Regions from separate parts of the Bradyrhizobium sp. BRP19 genome, predicted to be linked through region 3. Evidence: predicted binding sites of a transcription regulator. Region 3 holds the regulator's gene; each other region holds the start of a gene.
What was found. The regulator PhoB, encoded in region 3, activates phosphate uptake and scavenging genes when phosphate is short. The targets are predictions, from matches to a motif close to TGTCATNNANCTGTCAT.

Region 1 (5,475 bases), on a different contig from region 3:
AGCCTATATGGGCACCCTCTCGGGTGCGCTGTGCGGTTTCGCGCTTTGCTTCCTCGCCTCGGCCAATCTCGTGAAATCAGGAACGACTGTTTTCGTCACCCGGCGCGCTCTGGAGTTTTTCAGGACCGTGCCGGAGATCGTGTTTGCCCTGATCTTCGTGCTAGCGTTTGGTCTCGGGCCGCTGCCGGGCGTTCTGGCGATTGCAATCCATACCGCCGGAGCGTTGGGCAAGCAATTCGCCGAGGTTGTCGAGAACATCGACAGCAAGCCGGTCGAAGGGGTGGCGGCAAGCGGGGGCAGCTGGGTTCAGGTCGTTCGGTTCGGCGCGTTGCCTCAGGTCCTCTCGAACTTCGTGAGCTATGCCTTGCTCAGGTTCGAGATCAACGTGCGTGGCGCGGCCGTGATGGGCTTCGTCGGCGCCGGCGGGATCGGCCAGGATCTGATCGAGGCGGTTCGCAAGTTCTACTTCACCGACGTCAGCGCCATCCTGCTGCTCATCGTCCTTACCGTCATGTTGATCGACTTCCTGACGGAACGGTTGCGACACCGCCTGCTCGGGCTGGAGGGAAGCACCCGATGAGCTCCTTCAGTTTTGAAAACCGGGCCGGCATTGCCGAACGGTATCCCGACGTCTTCCGGACCGATTGGTGGCAGCGGGGAAGGATCGCAATACTCGTCGGCGGGACGGTCGGGCTGTTCCTGTTCGGGATCGTCCAGCTCGATATTCCCTTTAATCGGCTCTCCCAGGGCATGGTCAGGCTGGGCGAATTCGTCCAGCTCATGTTGCCGCCCAGCCCGGGTTCTTGGGCGGAGGTTCTGAAATATCTGCATGCGCTCGGAGAGACGGTGTCGATCGCGTTTCTCGGCACCCTTGGCGGCGCGCTGCTCGCGCTGCCGGTATCCCTGCTGGCGGCGCGCAACGTGGTTGCAAACCGGATCATCCGCCTATTGACGCGTCGTGGCCTCGATACCATCCGGGGAGTCGACACTTTGATCTGGGCACTGATCTGGGTCGGCGTCGTGGGGCTGGGGCCGTTTGCCGGCATCCTGGCCGTGATCTGCAGCGATTTCGGAACGTTCGGCAAGCTGTTCTCGGAAGCGATCGAGGTCGCCGACAAGAACCCCGCGGAAGGCGTTCGGTCATCGGGCGGCAACCATCTCCACAGCGTCCGCTTCGGATTGCTGCCGCAGGTATTCCCGGTCTTGCTGAGCCAGGTGCTCTACTATTTCGAGTCGAATACGCGATCGGCGACGATCATCGGAATCGTTGGCGCTGGCGGCATTGGCCTTCAGCTTGCCGAACAGATCCGGGTGCTGGAATGGCAGAAGGTATCGTTTCTGATCCTGCTGATCCTGGTAACTGTATCGTCGATCGACTGGATTTCCGGCAAGCTGCGCTTCGCGATCATCGGCAAGCGGACGGTCGCCTAACGTCGTGCTGCAGTCTTATCCGTTCCGATTGGATCGGAACGGAGCTCTGATTTTTGTTTTGACGCGTTTTCTCGACGCAAATCGTTTCCACCCCGGATCAAGTCCGAGGGCAGGCTTCGCTGGAAAACGCTCTGATCTAAGCGTTCTCCACCAAAAACTCCACCCGCTCTGCCGCAAAGCGCGAGTGCTTCGTCACCAGCGGCTTGCCCATGAGATCATGGTCGGTGGCGTCGACCACCAGGATCGGCCGCCCCAGCGCCAGGTCGAGCCGTGCGGCGTCGGTCGCGTCGACGATCCCCGCGGTGATTCGCGTCGCACCGCGGCGATAGTCGCGCACGCCAAAATGCTCCAGCAGCTTCGTCATCGAGCGCGTTGCCGCGAACACGGCGCCCGCCTCCGGAAACCGCTCCGCCGATAGCCAGGTGGTGGAAACACAGATCGGGGTGCGGTCGGCGAGGCGAATCGCCTCGATCCGCACCAGCGGCGCGCCGGTCTTCAATCCCAGCTCTCGTGCGAGCTCGCGCGTCGCAACGTCATCGGTCGCCTCGATCAGCCGGCCATGCGGTTCGCGGCCATCGGCGCCGACGATCTCGGAGAAGCGCGTGCGCGAGCGCAAGGGATAAGCGAGCTTTTGCGCCTCGACATAGGTTCCGCTGCCGCGCTCGGCGCGCACCAGGCCGCGCTCGGCGAGGGCTGCCAACGCGCGCCGCACGGTGTGGCGGTTGACGCGATAGGTTTCGGCGATCTCCATCTCGCCCGGCAATTTGTCGCCGGCCGCAAAGCGGCCGTCGGCGATGCCGCGCTCGATGCCATCGGCCACGAGGCGCCATAGCGCGACGCCCGAGGAGGCTGTGTCCTGCATGCTCATGTCGCGGGAAACCTACTCCAGAAATCACAGCATTGTCACGAAACAGTCATGGCGCGTCCGTATGAAGTTGTCTATTATCATAGACAACTTCGACGCGGCAAGTTCTGTCAAAAAGCTCGGTGGACCAGGTGACCCAGCACAACGACCAGCAAGCCCAGCGCAAGGCCGCAATGGCGGTGCTGGCGCACGCGGAGGCGGGCGAGATCGCCGCTCGCCTCCGCAACTTGTCTCTCCCGGATCACCACGATCTGCGCACGCCGGAGAACGGCCTCGTCATGCTGCGCGGCCGGGTCGGCGGCGACGGCGCGCCGTTCAATCTCGGCGAAGCGACGGTGTCGCGCGCCGCGGTGCGGCTTGCGAGCGGCGAGGTCGGGTTCGGCTACACGCTCGGCCGCGACGGTGAGAAGGCGCGGCTGATCGCGCTGTGCGATGCGCTGGTGCAGTCCCGCGATTTCGGCGGAGCGGTGGAGCGCGACGTTATCGCGCCGTTGCGCGAGCAGCTTATGGTCAGGCGCAAGCAGGCGGCGGCAGCGGCCGCCGCGACGAAGGTTGATTTCTACACCATGGTGCGCGGTGAGGGGTGAGATCATGACCACGATTGCGGAGCTGCCGCCCGGTTTCGCCGACAAGGTGCTGTCGGCGCAATCGACCTTTCGCTCAGTCATGGACGCCATGGCGCGGCCGGGCTCGGTCCAGCGCATCGTGCCGATGGCGGGCGCGCCAGGGCCGATGATGCGCGGCACCGCAGCGATCGCGCTGACGCTGTTCGATCACGACACGCCGCTCTGGCTCGATGCGCGGATGGCGGAAAGCTCGGACGTGACGAAGTGGCTGAAGTTCCACACCGGCGCGCCGGTCGTGCAGGATTCGTCGATCGCTTCCTTCGCGCTCATCAGTGACGGCGGCGCCTTGCCTGCGCTCGAGCGCTTCGCGTTCGGCACCAGCGAGTATCCGGACCGTTCGACCACGGTGGTCATCCAGGTCGACAGCCTCGCCGCCGGGCGCAGCTTCGAACTGCGCGGCCCCGGCATTGACGGTGTCGCCACGCTGCAGGCGTCGATCAAGCCTTTCGACCTGTTCGAGCGCCTGCATATCAACGAGGCGCTGTTTCCGCGCGGCATCGATGTGGTGCTGGTCGCCGATGACGCTGTGGTCGCGATCCCCCGCACCACGCGCGTCGTGAGCAAGGGAAGCTAGAAGCATGTATGTCGCAGTCAAAGGCGGCGAACGCGCCATCGAGAACGCCCATCGCCTGCTCGCGCATAAGCGGCGCGGCGACCAGAGCGTTGCGGAAATCACGCTCGACCAGATCTCGGAGCAGCTCGGCCTGGCCGTCGATCGCGTCATGAGCGAAGGCTCGCTCTATGACCGCGAGCTCGCGTCGCTTGCGATCAAGCAGGCGCGCGGCGATTTAATCGAGGCGATCTTCCTGGTTCGCGCCTTCCGCGCCACGCTGCCGCGCTTCGGTGCCAGCGAGCCGGTCGACACCGGCACCATGCGGGTGCAGCGGCGGGTGTCGGCGACCTTCAAGGACATTCCCGGCGGCCAGATCCTGGGGCCGACCTTCGACTACACGCACCGCCTGCTCGATCCATCGCTCGCCCAAGGTTTTGTGCCGGAGAGGCCGGCTGCGGCCGAAGCCTCGACCGCGCCGACGCCGCGCGTGACAGACATTCTCGGGCGCGACGGGCTGATCGAATCATCGCCGGAAGCCGAGGACGGCGCCAGCGTCGGCGATCTCACCCGCGAGCCGCTGAATTTCCCCGCGGACCGTGATTTGCGCCTGCAAAACCTCGCGCGCGGTGACGAAGGCTTTCTGCTCGCGATGGGCTATTCCACCCAGCGCGGCTACGGCCGCAACCATCCCTTCGTCGGCGAGATCCGCTTCGGCGAGGTCGAGGTCGAATTCGTCGCGGAAGACGTCGGCTTCGCCGTGCCGCTCGGTGCGATCGAGCTCACCGAGTGCCAGATGGTCAACCAGTTCAAGGGCTCGGCGACCGAGGCGCCGTGCTTCACCCGCGGCTATGGCCTCGCCTTCGGCCAGAGCGAACGCAAGACCATGTCGATGGCGCTGGTCGACCGCGCATTGCGCGCCCGTGAGCTCGGCGAGGAGGCGCTCGCACCGGCGCAGGACGAGGAGTTCGTGATGTCGCATTCGGACAACGTCCAGGCGACCGGCTTCGTCGAGCACCTGAAGCTGCCGCACTATGTCGATTTCCAGTCCGAGCTCGGCCTGCTCCGAAAGCTGCGTCAGGAGTTCGCCGATGCCAATACGCCCGATGCCATGAAGGAGGCCGCGGAATGAACGCGCCCGCCTACAATTTCGCCTATCTCGACGAACAGACGAAGCGCATGATCCGCCGCGCGATCCTGAAGGCGATCGCGATCCCCGGCTATCAGGTGCCGTTCGCCAGCCGCGAAATGCCGATGCCGTATGGCTGGGGCACCGGCGGCGTGCAGGTCACGGCCGCGATCCTGGGGCCTCAGGACGTGCTGAAGGTGATCGACCAGGGTTCGGATGACACCACCAACGCGATCTCGATCCGTAAATTCTTTGCGAAGACTGCGGGCGTTGCGACGACGACGGCGACGGACGAGGCAACCGTGATCCAGACCCGTCACCGCATCCCCGAGACGGCGCTGAACGAGAACCAGGTGCTGGTCTATCAGGTGCCGATCCCCGAGCCGTTGCGCTTCCTCGAGCCGCGCGAGACCGAGACGCGGCGCATGCACGCGCTCGCCGAATACGGCCTGATGCATGTGAAGCTCTACGAGGACATCGCCCGTTTCGGCCACATCGCCACCGCCTATGCCTATCCGGTCAAGGTCAACGCGCGCTACGTGATGGACCCGTCGCCGACGCCGAAATTCGACAATCCCAAGATGGACAATTCCCCGGCGCTGCAATTGTTCGGCGCCGGCCGCGAGAAGCGCATCTACGCCATCCCGCCCTACACCCAGGTGGTGTCGCTCGATTTCGAGGATCACCCGTTCGAGCCCTACCGCTTCAACGCGCCCTGCGCGCTCTGTGGCGCGGAGAATTCCTATCTCGACGAGATCGTGACCGACGACAAGGGCGGGCGCATGTTCGTCTGCTCGGATACCGATTATTGCGAGGGCCGCCAGGCCGCCGGCCATCACGGCAGCCTCAGTGCCGCGCCGTACAAGGATAAGGC
Region 2 (5,475 bases), on a different contig from region 3:
GGAAGCGCCAGAAATTCTCGACAAAATTTCCGAGACTGACCTCGCCCATCCAGCCCGCGGCAATGGCAACGGCGATCAGGACGGCGGCACCGAGCCATACGCGGCGGCGCTTGGCGGCAATTGCGGCCGCATAGCGATCGCCAAGCTCACGCAGCCTGGCTTCCGGAAATTCGGGAACTGCTGTTCGCATGGGATGTTCGCGAGAGCCGACGGGCAGATCTTGCGATCTGCCCGACTTGTCCAACCCTTCGTTTCCCTCAGGATTTCTGCTTGCGAATGCTGTCGACAAACTTGGTCAGTTCGATCACGGCGTCATACGCCTTGTGGTCGACCTCGACGTAGGGCAATTGCTTCCCCTCGTAAATCTTGTCGAAAGCCGCCTTGTCCTTCACCGCAATTTCCAGCACTGCTTTCTTGATCGCCGCCTTGAGGTCGTCAGGCAGGCTGCTGAGATAGGCCATCGGCGAGTTCACGATCTGCTCGGACTTCATGATGATCTTGAAATCCGCGGCCTTCGCCATGCCCTTCCGTTCCATCCGGAGCAGGTTCGATTCCTTCTCGTCGTTCCACCAGTTGAACGCCGCGTCGCAGGTGCCCTGGGAAAGCCCGATCACCGCGTTTTCATGGCTCCCCGAGTAGACCACCTTGGCGAAGAACTTCTCCGGATCTATGCCCATCTTGTTCATCGCGAAACGCGGCACGTTGTTGCCGGAAGTCGAGTTGGGATCGACGAGGCAGAGGTTCTTGCCTTGCAGGTCCTTGATGTCCTTGTAGCTCGAATCGATTTTGACATAGAGAACCGAGTAATAGCCTTTGGTGCCGTCGCCGTTCACCTCGATCGCGAACGGTTCGACCTTCGCGCCAATGATGTAGGCACGCGCGTAGGACGCCGGGCCGTACATCGCGATGTGAATGTTTCCTGCACGCTGACCTTCGATCACCGCGGCGTAGTCATTGGCGATGCGCAGCGTGACCTTCGTTCCAAGCTCGCGGGACAGGTACTCCGTCAAAGGCGTCCAGCGGTTGGTGGTGCCGGAGGCATTCTCGTCGGGGACTTTCGCGAAGATCAACTCAGGATATTTCGCCTTCCAGTCCTGCGCCGCAGCGGCTGAAACTGAAAATGCCAGGGCCGCCGCAGCGGCAACGATCGTACGACGGTCTATCATGACGTCTCCCATTTCAAGGTTATGAAACTGTCGAGTTCCGGCTCTGCGCTAGGCTCGATTTAAGGAAGCAGCGATCAGGCCACGGCAACCGTGCGGAGGGCAGGAACTGCTGTGCCGACCGATGCATCCGCGGGCGCAACATCCATGACTTCATTCGCCTCGAGATCGTACAGCTCGCGCGCGATATGATCGGTCAAGGCCGCCGGCGCGCCGTCGAACACCACGCGTCCGGCCGCCATGCCGATCAGGCGGTCGCAATAGCTGCGGGCGAGATCGAGCGAATGCAGGTTGCAGAGCACGGTGATACCGAAATGCTTGTTGATGCGCAGAAGCGCATCCATCACGATCTTGGTGTTGCGGGGATCGAGCGAGGCGATCGGCTCGTCGGCAAGGATAATGTCGGGCTGCTGAACCAGCGCCCGCGCGATCGCCACGCGCTGCTGCTGACCGCCCGAGAGCTGGTCGGCGCGCTGGGCCGCGATGGCAGCCATGTCGAACTGCTCGAGCGCCGACATCGCGATGGCCTTGTCTTCTTCGGGCCAAAGCTGCAGCAGCGACCGCCATGTCGGCACCGTCGACAGCCGCCCCATCAGCACATTGGTGAGGACGTCGAGCCGGCCGACGAGGTTGAACTGCTGAAAAATCATCGCCGACCGCGCACGCCACTGCCGCAGCTCCTTGCCGCGCAGCGCGGTGACGTCGACGCCTTCGAACAGGATGCGGCCTTCGGAGGGCTCGGTGAGGCGGTTGATGGACCGCAGCAATGTCGACTTGCCGGCGCCGGATCGCCCGATCACCCCGACGAAGCCGCCGGGGGAAACTTGAAACGAAGCATCGTCCACCGCGGCTTTCGCGCCGAAGCGACACGTCAGGCCTTCAACCACCAGCATCGAGGGGCTCCAGAGTAGCTGGAGCCAACCGCTAACCCTCGTGCTTAACACTTGTGTGACAGCGCTGCTGCAGTGCGGCCATCCTACGCACGTCATCCCCTGTCATCTCGCTGTCATGACATCGTCATCCGGCCGCTCGAAGAGAGACGCCCGCCCTCGCACTTCGGATGCAACATGGCCGCCAAAGCTCTTTCGGTTCAGCCGACCGTCGATCCCTCGGCCAAGCTGCATGAGACCAGGCTTGGCGCCTACACCGAAGTCGGCGCGCGCACGATCCTGCATGAAGTCGCGATGGGCGATTATTCCTATGTCGTGAACGATGTGCAGATCACCTACGCCACCATCGGAAAGTTCTGCTCGATCGCGGCGATGACCCGCATCAATCCCGGCAACCATCCGATGCATCGCGCCACTCAGGCGCATTTCACTTACCGATCCAGCGCCTATTTCGAAGGTGAGAGCGACGATCTCGAGTTCTTCGACTGGCGCCGCCGGCATCACGTTCATATCGGCCATGACGTCTGGATCGGCCATGGCGCGATCGTGCTGCCGGGCCGCAACATCGGCACCGGCGCGGTGATCGCCGCCGGCGCGATCGTCACCAAGGACGTGCCGGCCTACAGCATCGTCGCCGGCAATCCGGCCCGCATCGTGCGGCGGCGATTCTCGGAGGAGATCGCCGGACGGCTCGCAAGGCTTGCTTGGTGGGACTGGGATCACGACAAGTTGCGCGAGGCGCTACCCGATTTCCGCAAGCTCGGGATTGAAGATTTCCTCTCGGCATACGAAGCAAAAGCGAGCTCACTCGCCAATTCTCCTGCCAGCAAACGAAGCGCGGTCGCGTGACAGACATATTCATCGAAGGCGGCCGGGCCCTGATCGGCGCCGAGCTCGTCGAAACCTCCCTTCTCGTCTCCGGAACAGACATTGCAGAGGTCGATGCTTCTCGCGGCCGGGCGCGGCTGGCACTGGATGCCCGTGACCTGCTGGTGCTGCCCGGCATCGTCGATCTGCATGGCGATGCCTTCGAGCGGCAGATGATGCCGCGCGCCGGCGTCGACTTTCCGATCGACGTCGCGCTCGCCGACAGCGACCGCCAGGCGATCAGCAACGGCATCACCACCGTGTTTCACGCCACGACCTGCTCGTGGGAGCCGGGCCTGCGAAGCGCCGACAATGCGCGCGGCCTGATGGAGGCGATCGAGCGGCAGCGTCCGCAGTTCGCTGCCGACACCCGCTTCCACCTGCGGCACGAGACCTTCAATCTCGATGCCGAAGCGGAGATCGCGGAGTGGCTCAGCGAGGGCCGCGTCGACCTGTTCGCCTTCAACGATCATATGGACGGCGTCGTTGCCGACATCTCCAACCCACGCAAGCGCAACCGCATGGTGGAGCGCACCGGTCTGTCGAGCGAAGAATTCGACCGGCTGGTCGAGCGCGTGGTCTCGCGCGCCGACGAGGTGCCCGCCTCGGTGTCACGCCTGGCCGCCGCGGCCCGCGGGGCCGAGGTGCGGATGCTCTCGCACGACGATTCGAGCCCGGCGATGCGCCGGGACTTTCGCGAGCTCGGCGCCTTGATCGCGGAGTTTCCGATCAACGAGGAGACGGCGCAGGCTGCGGCCAGCCACGGCGATGCCATCGTCTATGGCGCGCCGAACGTCGTGCGCGGCGGCAGCCACACCGGCTGGACCAGGGCCTCCGACATGATCGCCAAGGGGCTCTGCTCGGTGCTGGCGTCGGACTATTACTATCCCGCGCAGCTGCTCGCCGCGTTCCGCCTGGCCGCCGATGGCGTGATGCCTCTGGCTCAGGCCTGGGATCTGGTCTCCGCCGGCCCGGCGCGGGCAACCGGCCTCACCGATCGCGGCCTGCTCGCGGAGGGACGCCGCGCCGACATTCTCCTCGTCGACGACAGCGTGGAGCTGCGGCCGCGGCTGATCGCGGTGATCTCAGGCGGCAGGCTCGTGCATCTCACCGACGCGACGCGGCTGCTCACCGCAATGGCGGCGCCGCGCGAGACTGTCGTCGCGGCGTAAATTGGTTATGCTGAGGCAATGACAGGTTTCCCCCGCTACGCGATCTATTATGCCGCAGGCCGCGACAGCGCCCTCTCCCGCTTCGGCGCCGAGCTGCTCGGCTATGACGCCTACAGCGGCGGCGAGATTTCGTTTCCAGAGCAGGCGCTGCACGCCGCGCCCGACTGGCGCGAGGTCAGCGCCGATCCCCGCAAATACGGCTTTCACGCCACGCTGAAGGCGCCGATGGCGCTGGCGCCCGGCAAGACCGAAGCCGAGCTGATGGCCGCCTGCGCGGCCTTCGCGGGCAGGACACGGCCAATCCCGGCAATCCGACCGATGGTCGATGCCATCAGCGGCTTCATTGCCGTTATTCCGGCCGAGCCGATGGAAGCGCTCCAGCAACTTGCCGCTGATTGCGTTCGCGAGTTCGACCCGTTTCGCGCCGCTCTGACGGCGGAAGATCGCGCTCGGCGCAAGCCGGAGAAGCTCAGCGAGCGGCAGCGCGATTATCTCAACCGCTGGGGCTATCCCTACGTGATGGAAGAATTCCGTTTCCACATGACGCTGACGGGGCGGCTGGATGCGGAGCGGCGCGGGCCGATCCTTCAGATGCTGCGAACACGGTTTGCGGCGCTGGGGATCGAGACGCTCGCGATCGATCGCATCGCGCTGTTCAGGCAGGATGATGCCAAGGCGCGGTTTCGCATCATCGGCGAGTGGGCTTTGGTGCGGTAGACCTCAGCGCGAGGCCGCAACATTGAAAGCGAGCGCCACCGCGCCAACCAGAACGAGGCTGATCGCCCAGACTGCATCCAGGTTGAACCAGCTTCGCGAGACGAACCTCAGTCCCAGATGGCGGTAGACCAGCCACGCCAGACATCCGCCGGCGCCGACCATGGCGGCAACGTGCACCAGCGACACCAGCACCGCCATCCCGAGATTTGCCGTCATCAGCGCGCCCGCCGCCTGATGGCCGGCATCGAGCTCGAAGGCCTGGCAGAGCCCGAGATAGATCGGCACGAGCATCAGGGCAGCGCCGTGAGCGATGGCGACGGCAAATGACCAGAGCACCAATTGCGTCGGCGGAATTCGTGCCAGCGCGCGCGGATGACGCCGGTCGATCAGCCGGTAGACGCCAAAGCCGATGACGAGAAGACTCGCTCCGATCTGGATTGGACGCTGCCATTCGGCCAGTATGAGCAGGAAGGCGAACGGCAGCAGCACGAGAAGTGTTGCCAGGAGGTGCCCGGCCGCCAGAGCCCACAATGCACGGAAGAGCGCGAGGGGGCTCTTGTCCATGAGCCCGGCCGAAACGGCGAGCGGCCATCCCATTCCCGGATTGACCCCGTGGTAGAGACCGCTCGCAACAAGCGCGAGCCACAGCCAGCCAAGGGCCGGGCT
Region 3 (5,475 bases):
CTGGGAGGTCGTCCGCAGCGTGGTGATCCCCTACACCCGCGTCGGCATCATCGGCGGCGTCATGCTGGCGCTGGGCCGGGCGCTCGGCGAGACCATGGCGGTGACCTTCATCATCGGCAACTCGTTCCGGATCTCCTCGTCGATCTTCGCGCCGGGCACGACGATTTCGGCGGCGATCGCCTCCGAATTTGCCGAGAGCGACGGCCTGCACCAGTCCGGCCTGATCCTGCTCGGCCTCCTGCTGTTCGTGCTGACGTTCTTCGTGCTCGCTGCCGCCCGTTTGATGCTGCTGCGCCTCGAAACCAAGGCCGGGAAGTGAAGCCATGAACCCGATCTATTCGCGCCGCCGCCGCTGGGACATCGTCATTCGCGGCCTCTGCATCGCAGCCGCCGCCTTCGGCGTCACCTGGCTCGCGCTGATCCTGGTCACGCTGCTCTACAACGGCTTGGCCGGGCTCAACCTCCAGGTCTTCACAGCTGACACGCCGCCGCCCGGATCGACCGAGGGCGGCCTGCGCAACGCCATCGTCGGCTCGTTGATCATGACCGTGATCGGCGTCGGCATCGGCGCGCCGCTCGGCCTGTTCGCCGGCACCTATCTCGCCGAGTACGGCCGCAACGACAAGCTGACCTCGGTGATCCGCTTCATCAACGACATTCTCCTGTCGGCACCCTCGATCATCATCGGCCTCTTCATCTATGGCGCGGTGGTGGTGCCGATGCGCGGCTTCTCGGCGATTGCGGGCGCGCTGGCGCTTGCCGTCATCGTGATCCCGGTCGTCGTGCGCACCACCGAAGACATGCTACTGCTGGTGCCGAATCCGTTGCGCGAAGCTGCCAGCGCGCTCGGCCTGCCGCGCTCGCTGGTGATCAAGCGCATCGCCTATCGTGCCGCGCGCTCCGGCCTCATCACCGGCGTGCTGCTGGCGACCGCCCGCGTCGCCGGCGAGACCGCGCCGCTGTTGTTCACGGCACTGTCGAACCAGTTCTTCAGCCTCGGCCTGAACAAGACGATGGCGAACCTGCCTGTCACCATCAACAACTTCGTGCAGAGCCCCTACGAGTATTGGAAGCAACTCGCCTGGAGCGGTGCGCTGTTGATCACCCTGACCGTGCTTGCCCTTAACATTGGCGCGCGCATCCTTGGCGCCGAGAGGACTGCAAAATGAGTGAAATGTCTGTTTCCGTCAGCGCACCGTCCGTTCATCCCGGCTCGCAGCCCCTGCCCGAGGCGCCCGCCAAGGTCACGGCGCGCAACCTCAACTTCTACTACGGCGACCACCACGCGCTGAAGAACATCAACCTGGCGCTCGGCACCAACCGCGTCACGGCGTTCATCGGCCCGTCCGGCTGCGGCAAGTCCACCCTGCTGCGCATCTTCAACCGGATGTACGACCTCTATCCGGGCCAGCGCGCCGACGGTCAGCTGTTACTCGACCATACCAACATCCTCGACCCCAAGCTCGACCTCAACCTGCTCCGCGCCCGGGTCGGCATGGTGTTCCAGAAGCCGACGCCGTTCCCGATGACGATCTACGAGAACATCGCCTTCGGCATTCGTCTCTATGAGAAGATCTCCAAGTCCGAGATGGACGACCGCGTCGAGAAGGCGCTGCGCGGTGGCGCGCTGTGGAACGAGGTCAAGGACAAGCTCAATGCCTCCGGCCTGTCGCTCTCCGGCGGCCAGCAGCAGCGCCTCTGCATCGCCCGCACCGTCGCGGTGCGGCCCGAGGTGATCCTGTTTGACGAGCCCTGCTCGGCGCTCGACCCGATCTCGACCGCCAAGGTCGAGGAGCTGATCCAGGAATTGTCCGAGAACTACACGATCGCGATCGTCACCCACAACATGCAGCAGGCGGCGCGCGTTTCCGACAAGACCGCCTTCATGTATCTCGGCGAGTTGATCGAGTTCGACGACACCAGCAAGATCTTCACGTCGCCGAGCGATCGGCGCACGCAGGATTACATCACCGGCCGGTTCGGCTGAGGAGACGGAACATGGGTTCTGAACATACCGTAAAGGCTTTCGACAGCGACCTTCAGGAGCTCACCCGCCTGGTCGCCGAGATGGGCGGCATCGCCGAGCGCATGATCGTCGATTCCGTCGACGCGCTGATCCGCCGCGACGTCGCGCTCGGCCAGCGCGTCGTCGCCACCGACGTCGAGCTCGACGCGCTGCAGAAGCGCATCGAGGAGCGCGCCGTGCTCACCATCGCCCGCCGCCAGCCGATGGCCGTCGACCTGCGCGAGATCGTCGGCGCGATGCGCGTTGCGACCGATCTCGAGCGCATCGGCGATCTCGCCAAGAACATGGGCAAGCGCGTCGCGGCGCTGGAGACGGATTTCCATCCGCTCAAGCTGTTCCGCGGCCTGGAGCACATGACCGACCTCGTGCAGCAGCAGGTCAAGTCGGTGCTGGACGCCTATGCCGCGCACGACCTGCCGGCGGCGATGGCGGTGTGGAAGGGCGACGAAGAAGTCGACGCCATCTGCACCTCGCTGTTCCGCGAGCTCCTCACCTACATGATGGAGGATCCGCGCAACATCTCGTTCTGCATCCACCTGATGTTCTGTGCCAAGAACATCGAGCGGATCGGCGACCACGCCACCAACATCGCCGAGACCGTGTTCTACATGATCGAGGGCCAGGCGATCACCGACAAGCGGCCGAAGGGCGACATGACGACCTTCGCCACGACGGTGCCGAACACCTGACGACTTAAGGAGCTACGACCACATGGGCGCACGCATTATGGTGGTTGAGGACGAGGAAGCTCTCACCGAGCTTCTTCGCTACAACCTCGAAGGCGACGGCTATGACGTCGAGACGGTGATGCGCGGCGATGACGCCGACACCCGCCTCAAGGAGCACATTCCCGATCTGATCGTGCTCGACTGGATGCTGCCGGGCCTGTCGGGCATCGAGCTGTGCCGGCGGCTTCGGACCCGGCCCGAGACCAAACAGCTGCCGATCATCATGCTCACCGCGCGCGGGGAGGAGAGCGAGCGGGTGCGCGGGCTTGCCACCGGCGCGGATGATTACATCGTCAAGCCGTTCTCGGTGCCGGAGCTGCTCGCGCGCGTGAAGGGCTTGCTCAGGCGCGCGAGCCCCGAGCGCCTCGCCACCGTGCTCGCCTATGGCGATATCGAGCTCGACCGCGACAAGCGCCGCGTGGCGCGCTCGGGCCGGCCGATCGATCTCGGTCCGACCGAATATCGCCTGCTGGAGTTCTTCCTGGAGCATCCCGGCCGCGTGTTCTCGCGCGAGCAGCTGCTCGACAGCGTCTGGGGCCGCGACATCTACATCGACGAGCGCACCGTCGACGTCCATATCGGCCGCCTGCGCAAGCTGCTCAACCTTGGCCGCGAGCAGGACCCGATCCGCACCGTCCGCGGCGCCGGCTACGCGCTGGACGATCGCTTCGCGAAGGCTGAGCAGACGTAAGATCGGGCGAGTTGTTGGTTCTCGGCCGCGGCAACAATCTCGGTCGTGATCCCGGGGCGCGCGCAGCGCGAGCCCGGGATCTCAGCGCGAGCGCGCGCGCTCGTCGCGATCAGCCACAGGACGTGGTTTGGCGAAGACTCGGAGTGACCATCTCGCGCAACGATTGCGTTATGGATCCCCGCCTTCGCGGGGATGACACCGGAGTGATTGGGAGCCGTCATCGTGTGACGGCTGCAGCCTTGGCGATCAAGCTTGGCGATCAAAGCTTGGCGATCAGGAAATTCCGCAACCTCACCGCGTGCCCGGTTTCGGTGCTGCGCGACGGCGATCCGCTGCAGGCTGATAGGCCACGCGCGAATGCTGGGCACAATAGGGCAGGCCGGAGAGCGCCTTGCCGCCGCAGAAGAAGAAATCCGGGCTCGAGGGATCGCCGACCGGCCAGTGGCAGGTCGCCTCGTTCAATTCCAGCAGCGACAGCCGCTGGCTCATCGGCACCACGTTGTCGTAGGTAACCGGCTCGGCTTCCAACTCGACCTCGAAGGCCTGCGCCAGCGCGGTGTTGCCGCGCGCGACGGGGCGGGTCACCCGCATCATATGCTGCGCGGGCCGTGCCTTGCGCGGCCGCGGCGCTGCCGATGAAGGGCTCTTGGCGCGGCCGGACAGGCCGAGCCGGTGCACCTTGCCGATCACGGCATTGCGGGTCACATTGCCGAGCTCCGCCGCGATCTGGCTGGCCGAAAGTCCGGCCTCCCAGAGCTTCTTCAGCTGCTCGACGCGATCATCGGACCAGGTCAAAACCGTCATTGCACCCTTTCCCTCGCTGCGCGCCTGCCATCCTGGGGCCTTCGCAGCGAATGCTTTAGCCTTGAAAAACCCGTGCCGTCAGAATCCCTTAAGGCTCGCCGGGCGCGCTCAAGACGCCCGAACGTTTACGCCGGTACATGAGGACTTCTGGGATCAGAACTGCTGCACGAGATGTCGTATCTGACAGTCCAAACGCTACAATATGGCGTGACTCCCGCGCAAGAGTCCGCCGACTCGCTTCCACATGTTCCGTGGTGAAAAACCCGCAAAATCGGCACCGCAAGACTACGGAATCAGCGTTTCGCGAGGCTTTCCGGGCGGCATTGACACCCGTCTTGCCAGGCATAAGATAGTGCCACGTGCCGCCCTTAAAAGGCGGCACGTTTCGTTTTCCGGGGCCGGTCGATGGTGCGTCGCGCAATGCATGCCTCACACCGTCCGCAACATTCAAGTGACGTCATGACTAACAGCGCAGCGCCGCATTTGCTCCCCGTTTTCGCCAGGGCCGACCTCGGTTTCGAGCGCGGCGAAGGCTGCTGGCTGATCGCGACCAACGGCGATCGCTATCTCGATTTCACCTCGGGTGTTGCGGTGAATGCGCTCGGCCATGTCCATCCCGCGCTGGTCAAGGCATTGCAGGAGCAGGCGACCAAGCTCTGGCACATGTCGAATCTGTTCCAGAGCCCTGACGGCGAGAAGCTCGCAAGCCGCCTCTGCAATGAGAGCTTTGCGGACTTCGTGTTCTTCTGCAATTCCGGCGCCGAGGCGCTGGAAGGCGTGATCAAGCTGGTGCGCCACCATCACTTCTCCAAGGGGCATCCGGAGCGTTACCGCATGATCACCTTCGAGGGTGCCTTCCATGGCCGCACGCTGGCGACGCTCGCCGCCACCGGCTCTGCGAAATATCTCGAGGGCTTCGGTCCGCCGATGGACGGCTTCGATCAGGTGCCGCACGGCGACCTCGACGCCGTGAAGAAGGCGAGTGGTCCGCACACCGCCGGCATTCTCATCGAGCCGATCCAGGGCGAGGGTGGCGTTCGTTCTGCACCTCACGCCTTCCTGAGGGCGCTGCGCGAACTCTGTAACGAGCGCGGCCTGTTGCTCGCCTTCGACGAGGTGCAGACCGGCATGGGCCGCACCGGCGAGCTCTTTGCCTACAAGCGCACCGGCGTCACACCGGATGTGATGTCGCTCGCCAAGGCGCTCGGCGGCGGCTTTCCGATCGG
Region 4 (5,475 bases), on a different contig from region 3:
GTGCCCAGAAAAACAGAGAGATAGGCCAGATTAATGATTCCGGCCGGCGGCTCGCAAGGCGGTGGCAAGGAGAAGGGAATCCACTATCCTGTCTTGGTGAATCCCCGCAAGCCTTCATTGAGCACGATGCCCATGAAGAAACCGAAAAGGGCGAGCCCTGCGAAGGCCAGAAAGGGCCGGAACATGAGCGCCGCCCGATCCAAAGCCGTTTCGAGCCGCGCGGCCAAACCGGCCTTGCGCAGAGCGCCGGCTGCCGATGACGGCAAGGCGATCATCCGCGGCCTCAGGAGCAAGCTCAAGGCGGCCCTGTTGCGGATCTCGGAGCTCGAGGCGGCCGCCGATACCGATTTCCTGCTCGGGATTCCCAACCGGCGCGGTTTCGAGCGCGAGCTCGCGCGCGCCATCGCCTATATGAAGCGCTACCGCGCCAGCGGGGCGCTGATCGTGCTCGACGTCGATCGGCTGAAGCCGATCAACGATTCCTTCGGTCATGCCGCCGGCGATGAGGTGCTCAAGGCGATTGTCGCCACGCTGACGCGACAGATCCGCGCCTCCGACGTGGTCGGCCGGCTCGGGGGCGACGAGTTCGCGCTGCTGCTCTGGAATCTCAGCGAGACCGATGCGAAGGTCAAGGCTGCGGCCTTGGAGCAGGCGATCGACGAATTGTCATTCGTTTTTCGCGGCCAGCACGTGGCCGCGGGCGCCTCGGCCGGCGTCGCGCTGCTCGGTCCGCAATCCGCTGCAGGCCGCGCCCTGGAGGAGGCGGATGCCGCCATGTATGTGCGCAAGGCGAGCCGCCGGCACGAGCCGCGGATCAGGCTGGTCGGCGGCGAGCGCTAGTCTAGAGGGTGGCAAGATCTTCCGGCACGTTGCCGAACTTGCGCAGCAGCGTCGCGTCGCCGAATTCGCCGGTCATGGGATCGCCGCTGCGGCTGAACGCGATCGCGCCGATATGGCCGGCGCCGCGCGCCAGCATCTCTGCGCGTCGCAGCGCCGCCGTCGAGGACTGACACTCCTCTGCAGCGCCTGCGACGGGTGATCCGTCGTCATCGATCAAGAAGGGCATTGCAACGTAATAGGTCACATCCGACATGGCGTTGCTCCAAGGTTGAAGATTATGCGGCGCTGCTCTTGCTCCGCATCTTGCTGCGCGAGATCTCCGGAATGCAGCCGGCTGAAATCGCCGCCTGCAATTCCTCCAGCTCGGCTTCCAGATATTCGTTGGCCATGATCAGCGCCTTGATGGTGCTGCGCAGATTGCCGTCGCACATCGCGATCGCCTGATCGCAGGCCTGTTCGTAATGGCTGTTGTCGAAAAGGGCGGTTGCCGACATCTGCGTTGTCCTCGTGTGTTGTCCTTGAGCGTTCTCTGAGGTGTTGGGGCGCCCGCGAATGTTCCTATTTTGTTCTTATTGAGTCAAGCGGATTCGGAAGCGGCGGGGCGCCGCGCAAGACCGGCTCACGGTCAGGCGATGATGTCGGGGGTGATCTGGTCTTCGATGAACGCGATGCGGTCGCGCAACAACAGCTTGCGCTTCTTCAGGCGCTGTAACCGCAACAGGTCGGGGGCGGGCGATTGATGCAATGCATCGATCGCCGCATCGAGATCTCGGTGTTCCTGCTGCAACCGGGTGAGCTCGGCTTCGAGCTCACGCTCATCTTCATTGGTCATGTCTGCGGTGGCCGAAAACCGATAGGCGTGAGATCCGGGCTGTGGATGCCCTGTGGAAATTATCGTCCTTGCGCCGCGTGATCGCAAGCGATCTGCGATCCCTCGTCCCCGATCTCCAGCAACATATTTCTGCAGGGAGCTGCGGCGGTGCGTCGGCGTATTGATATCATGGATTTTTCCGGCGTGGTTCCCTTAGTCACGCTTCGTTACATATGAACTTTCAAAAATGACGCTGCAACGACGGATACCCATCGACAGGACGAATCGGTGATGTAGACTTGGTTGTCCGGATCGAATCCTAAAGGTTCAACCCTACCGAGGAGGTTTCGAATGACAATTCAGGCACATCTCGTTGAATTGGAACGGAAGCACAAACTTCTCGAAAACGAATTGCACGAAGCTCTCGTGCACCTTTCAACAGACGACCTGCAAATTGTTGAGTTGAAGCGCCGGAAGTTGATGGTCAAGGACCAGATCGAGCGTCTGAAGCAATCTGGCGACACGCTCCACTAGTAACCCCCGTGACAGTGTAGAGTTGATCACGTCCTTCACGCAGGGATGAGAGCATCCGTGCTCATCCCTGCTGCAAGGTGTGTACCGTGCAACACGGTTGTGCGGCGCTCACTCTTGCTTGGACCCGTGGCTCTCGACGCGCACACCTATCCGCTTCTCGAAACACTGTCGATATCTGCGAGCTCGGCGACGTGATCGGCGATCGCGAGCGAGGACGTCAGTCCCGGCGATTCGATGCCGAACAGATTGATCAGGCCTGCAACGCCGTGATCGCGCGGGCCCTGCATCAAGAAATCCTGCGTGGCCACGGCCGGCGGCACGATCTTCGGGCGGATGCCCGAATAGCTCGGCATCAGCGCGCCGTCAGGCAGCGTCGGCCAGTATTTGCGGATCGCGGGATAGAAGCGCTCGGCGCGTGACGGATCGACCTCGTAGTCGATCGTCTCGATCCATTCGACGTCAGGCCCGAAGCGCGCCTGTCCTGCCATGTCCAGCGTCAGGTGCACGCCCAGGCCGCCGGGCTCGGGCACCGGATAGATCAGGCGCGAGAACGGCGCCCTGGCGTTGCAGCTGAAGTAGTTTCCCTTGGCGAGATAGGCCGGCGGAATCCGGTCCAGCGGCATGCCGTCGATGCTGCGCGCCACATGCGTTGCCGACAGCCCCGCGGCGTTGACGAGGAGGCTGCATTGCAGCGTCATCGGTGCCTCGCCGCCGGCATCGATCTCGATGAGGCCGGCCGCCGCCTTGGCACGGATCAGCGGGGTGTGAAACGCGAAAGCTGCGCCGGCGTCCTCGGCTTCGCCGCGCAGCGAGAGCATGTAGGAATGGCTGTCGATGATGCCCGTCGACGGTGACAGCAGCGCGGCGTCGCAGGCGAGCGCCGGCTCCAGCGCGCGTGCGGCCTCGCCCGAGAGCAGCTGCATGTCGAGCACGCCGTTGGCCTCGGCATGCGCCTTGATCGATTGCAGCTTCTCGGTCTCCTTCGGGCTGGTCGCGACGATCAGCTTGCCGCAATTTTTGTGCGGGATGCCGCGCTCGGCGCAGTAGCGGTACAGCGCGTGCTTGCCTGCCACGCACATGCGCGCCATCCAGCTCCCGGCCCGGTAGTAGATGCCGGCATGGATCACCTCGCTGTTGCGCGAGGAGGTGACGGTGCCGATCGCCTCGGCTTCCTCCAGCACGATCACCTCGCGCCCGGCCTGGGCGAGCTTCCGGGCCACCGCGAGCCCGACCACGCCGGCTCCGATGACGACGCAATCGACCCTATCCATGGTTGTGCAGGATACCAGTTGGAAGCACCGGTGGCGCACGGTCCGGATGCGGCGGCGCAGGCGGGGCTTCCGTTAAGAAGTCGTTTATCATGTCAGGGCAATTGCCGCATTTTATGTCACATTATTCTGTTGTGCCCACAGGCGTTTACCCGATCCAAACCCGCGAAGCCAGACAATCCGACGTTGAAATCGCGGGTGGCTGATGGCTGAGAAGAACTGGCACGTGGGCAGCACGCTTTGGATTGCTGTGCACGCCCTCCTATGCCTGGCCGTTACGGGCGCGCCTGCGCGCGCCTTTGCGGCATCGGACAGCCTTGCCGTTCCGGGCGATCTCACCAGGCTTGATCCCGGCGTGATCTGGGAAGCCCTCATCGCGGGCATCGTGGTCTGCTCGTTCCTCGCCGCGATCGGGCTGTGGATCCATTCCTCGCTGCGCCGGTCCAGCCGTTTGCAGCTGCGTCGCAACGCCTTCATCTCCTCCGCCATGAACAACCTCAACCAGGGTGTGGTGATGACGGATGCGCAGCGCCGCGTCATCTTCTGCAATGACCGCTATCTCGAGATCTATGGCCTGACGCGATCCGACCTCCGGCCCAACATGACCGGTTGCGACATCCTGAGGCTGCGCCGCGAGCGCGGAGTGCTCGGCGTCACCGATGACGAATTTTACCGGAAGGCATCGAGCGCCAATGGCCTGACCACGGAACTGCCGGACGGACGGGCTATCCTGGTGAAGTATTTCGTGTTGCCGAACGGCGGCTCGGTGGCGACCCATCTCGACGTCACCGAGCAGCGCAACCTGTCGCGGCAGCTCGCCTCCACCAAGCAGTTCCTGGAATCGGTGCTCGATCATGTGCCGGCCTGCGTGGCGGCCAAGAACATCGAGGACGGCTGCTACATCTTCGCCAACAGCGCCTATGAGAAGTTCTGGGGATTGTCGCGGGACTTCGCCGTCGGCAGGAATGCACGGGAGCTGTTTGCGTCGGCCTCGGCGGCCAGCATCGAGGCCGCTGACCAGGCCGCGCTCAATTCGCCGGATGGCCAGCACCGCAATGAGTTCGAGGTGGATCGTGCCGGCGCGCGGCGCATGGTCGCCTCGATCCGGATCGTGGTCCGCAACGAGAGCAACAAGCCCGAATTTCTGCTCATCCTGTTCGAGGACATCACCGACCGCCGCTCGCTGTCGCAGGAGCTGGAGAGCACCAAGAAGTTCCTCGAGCTCGTGGTCGACAACATCCCGGTTGCGCTGATCGTGGAGCAGGTCAAGGACGGCCGCTATCTGCTCGCCAACCGCAGCGCGGAGACGATCCTCAACCGCAGGCGCGAGGAAGCCACCGGCCTGACCGCGTCCGACATCTTCAACGCCAAGGAAGCCAGGCTGATCGTCGCGCGCGACGAGGCCGCGATCAAGAAGCGCGGGATGATCACCGAGGAGCATCCGATCTCTACCAAGAACGGCCTGCGGCTGTTCCTCACCCGCCGCGCCACCGTGGTCAATGATGCCGGCGAGCCGCAATATCTGATCAAGACCCACGAGGATGTCACCGACCGCCGGCAGACCGAGTCGCGCATGGCGCACATGGCCTATCACGACGGCCTCACCGATCTGCCGAATCGCGCGGCCTTCCTGCAGGCGCTGACTCAGATGATCGAGGCTTGCGAGGGCACGGACGAGGAGTTCGCCGTGCTCTGCGTCGACCTCGACGGCCTCAAGGAGGTCAACGACGTCTTCGGCCATGCGCTGGGCGACAAGCTCCTGATCGAGGTCGCCCATCGGCTGCAGGATTCCGCACGCGGCGGCGTGGTGGCGCGCCTGTCCGGGGACGAGTTCGGCCTGATCATCGACGGCAAGCAGCCCGAGGCGGGCCTCGCGCTGGCGCAGCAGATCGGCGAAGCTGTCGCGAGGGACTTCCAGATCGACGGCCGCCCGGTCCGCGCCGGCATCACCACGGGCATGTCGGTCTTTCCCCACAATGGCACCGATGGCGCCTCGCTGCTCGCCAATGCCGGCGCGGCGCT

Region 1: the regulator PhoB is predicted to act here: its motif matches at 2,333-2,349, upstream of phnF (phosphonate metabolism transcriptional regulator PhnF).
Region 2: the regulator PhoB is predicted to act here: its motif matches at 2,157-2,173, upstream of phnC (phosphonate ABC transporter ATP-binding protein).
Region 4: the regulator PhoB is predicted to act here: its motif matches at 1,899-1,915, upstream of I6F36_RS11905 (YdcH family protein).

Annotation. Positions count from the first base shown of each region.
Region 1 is NZ_JADYVZ010000007.1:93,485-98,959, forward strand. Features, by position in the region: gene phnE (phosphonate ABC transporter, permease protein PhnE) at 1-580, shown strand, start outside; gene phnE (phosphonate ABC transporter, permease protein PhnE) at 577-1,431, shown strand; gene phnF (phosphonate metabolism transcriptional regulator PhnF) at 1,568-2,299, opposite strand; gene phnG (phosphonate C-P lyase system protein PhnG) at 2,419-2,883, shown strand; gene phnH (phosphonate C-P lyase system protein PhnH) at 2,888-3,496, shown strand; gene I6F36_RS21990 (carbon-phosphorus lyase complex subunit PhnI) at 3,501-4,604, shown strand; gene I6F36_RS21995 (alpha-D-ribose 1-methylphosphonate 5-phosphate C-P-lyase PhnJ) at 4,601-5,475, shown strand, end outside.
Region 2 is NZ_JADYVZ010000007.1:87,892-93,366, reverse strand. Features, by position in the region: gene phnE (phosphonate ABC transporter, permease protein PhnE) at 1-190, opposite strand, end outside; gene phnD (phosphonate ABC transporter substrate-binding protein) at 258-1,166, opposite strand; gene phnC (phosphonate ABC transporter ATP-binding protein) at 1,241-2,056, opposite strand; gene I6F36_RS21950 (chloramphenicol acetyltransferase) at 2,231-2,902, shown strand; gene I6F36_RS21945 (alpha-D-ribose 1-methylphosphonate 5-triphosphate diphosphatase) at 2,899-4,092, shown strand; gene I6F36_RS21940 (DUF1045 domain-containing protein) at 4,111-4,809, shown strand; gene I6F36_RS21935 (hypothetical protein) at 4,813-5,406, opposite strand.
Region 3 is NZ_JADYVZ010000005.1:188,368-193,842, reverse strand. Features, by position in the region: gene pstC (phosphate ABC transporter permease subunit PstC) at 1-319, shown strand, start outside; gene pstA (phosphate ABC transporter permease PstA) at 324-1,169, shown strand; gene pstB (phosphate ABC transporter ATP-binding protein PstB) at 1,166-1,987, shown strand; gene phoU (phosphate signaling complex protein PhoU) at 1,999-2,715, shown strand; gene phoB (phosphate regulon transcriptional regulator PhoB) at 2,738-3,445, shown strand; gene I6F36_RS18405 (GcrA family cell cycle regulator) at 3,737-4,249, opposite strand; gene I6F36_RS18400 (aspartate aminotransferase family protein) at 4,709-5,475, shown strand, end outside.
Region 4 is NZ_JADYVZ010000003.1:343,078-348,552, reverse strand. Features, by position in the region: gene I6F36_RS11925 (GGDEF domain-containing protein) at 133-840, shown strand; gene I6F36_RS11920 (hypothetical protein) at 842-1,093, opposite strand; gene I6F36_RS11915 (hypothetical protein) at 1,116-1,334, opposite strand; gene I6F36_RS11910 (YdcH family protein) at 1,466-1,672, opposite strand; gene I6F36_RS11905 (YdcH family protein) at 2,003-2,185, shown strand; gene I6F36_RS11900 (NAD(P)/FAD-dependent oxidoreductase) at 2,332-3,456, opposite strand; gene I6F36_RS11895 (EAL domain-containing protein) at 3,659-5,475, shown strand, end outside.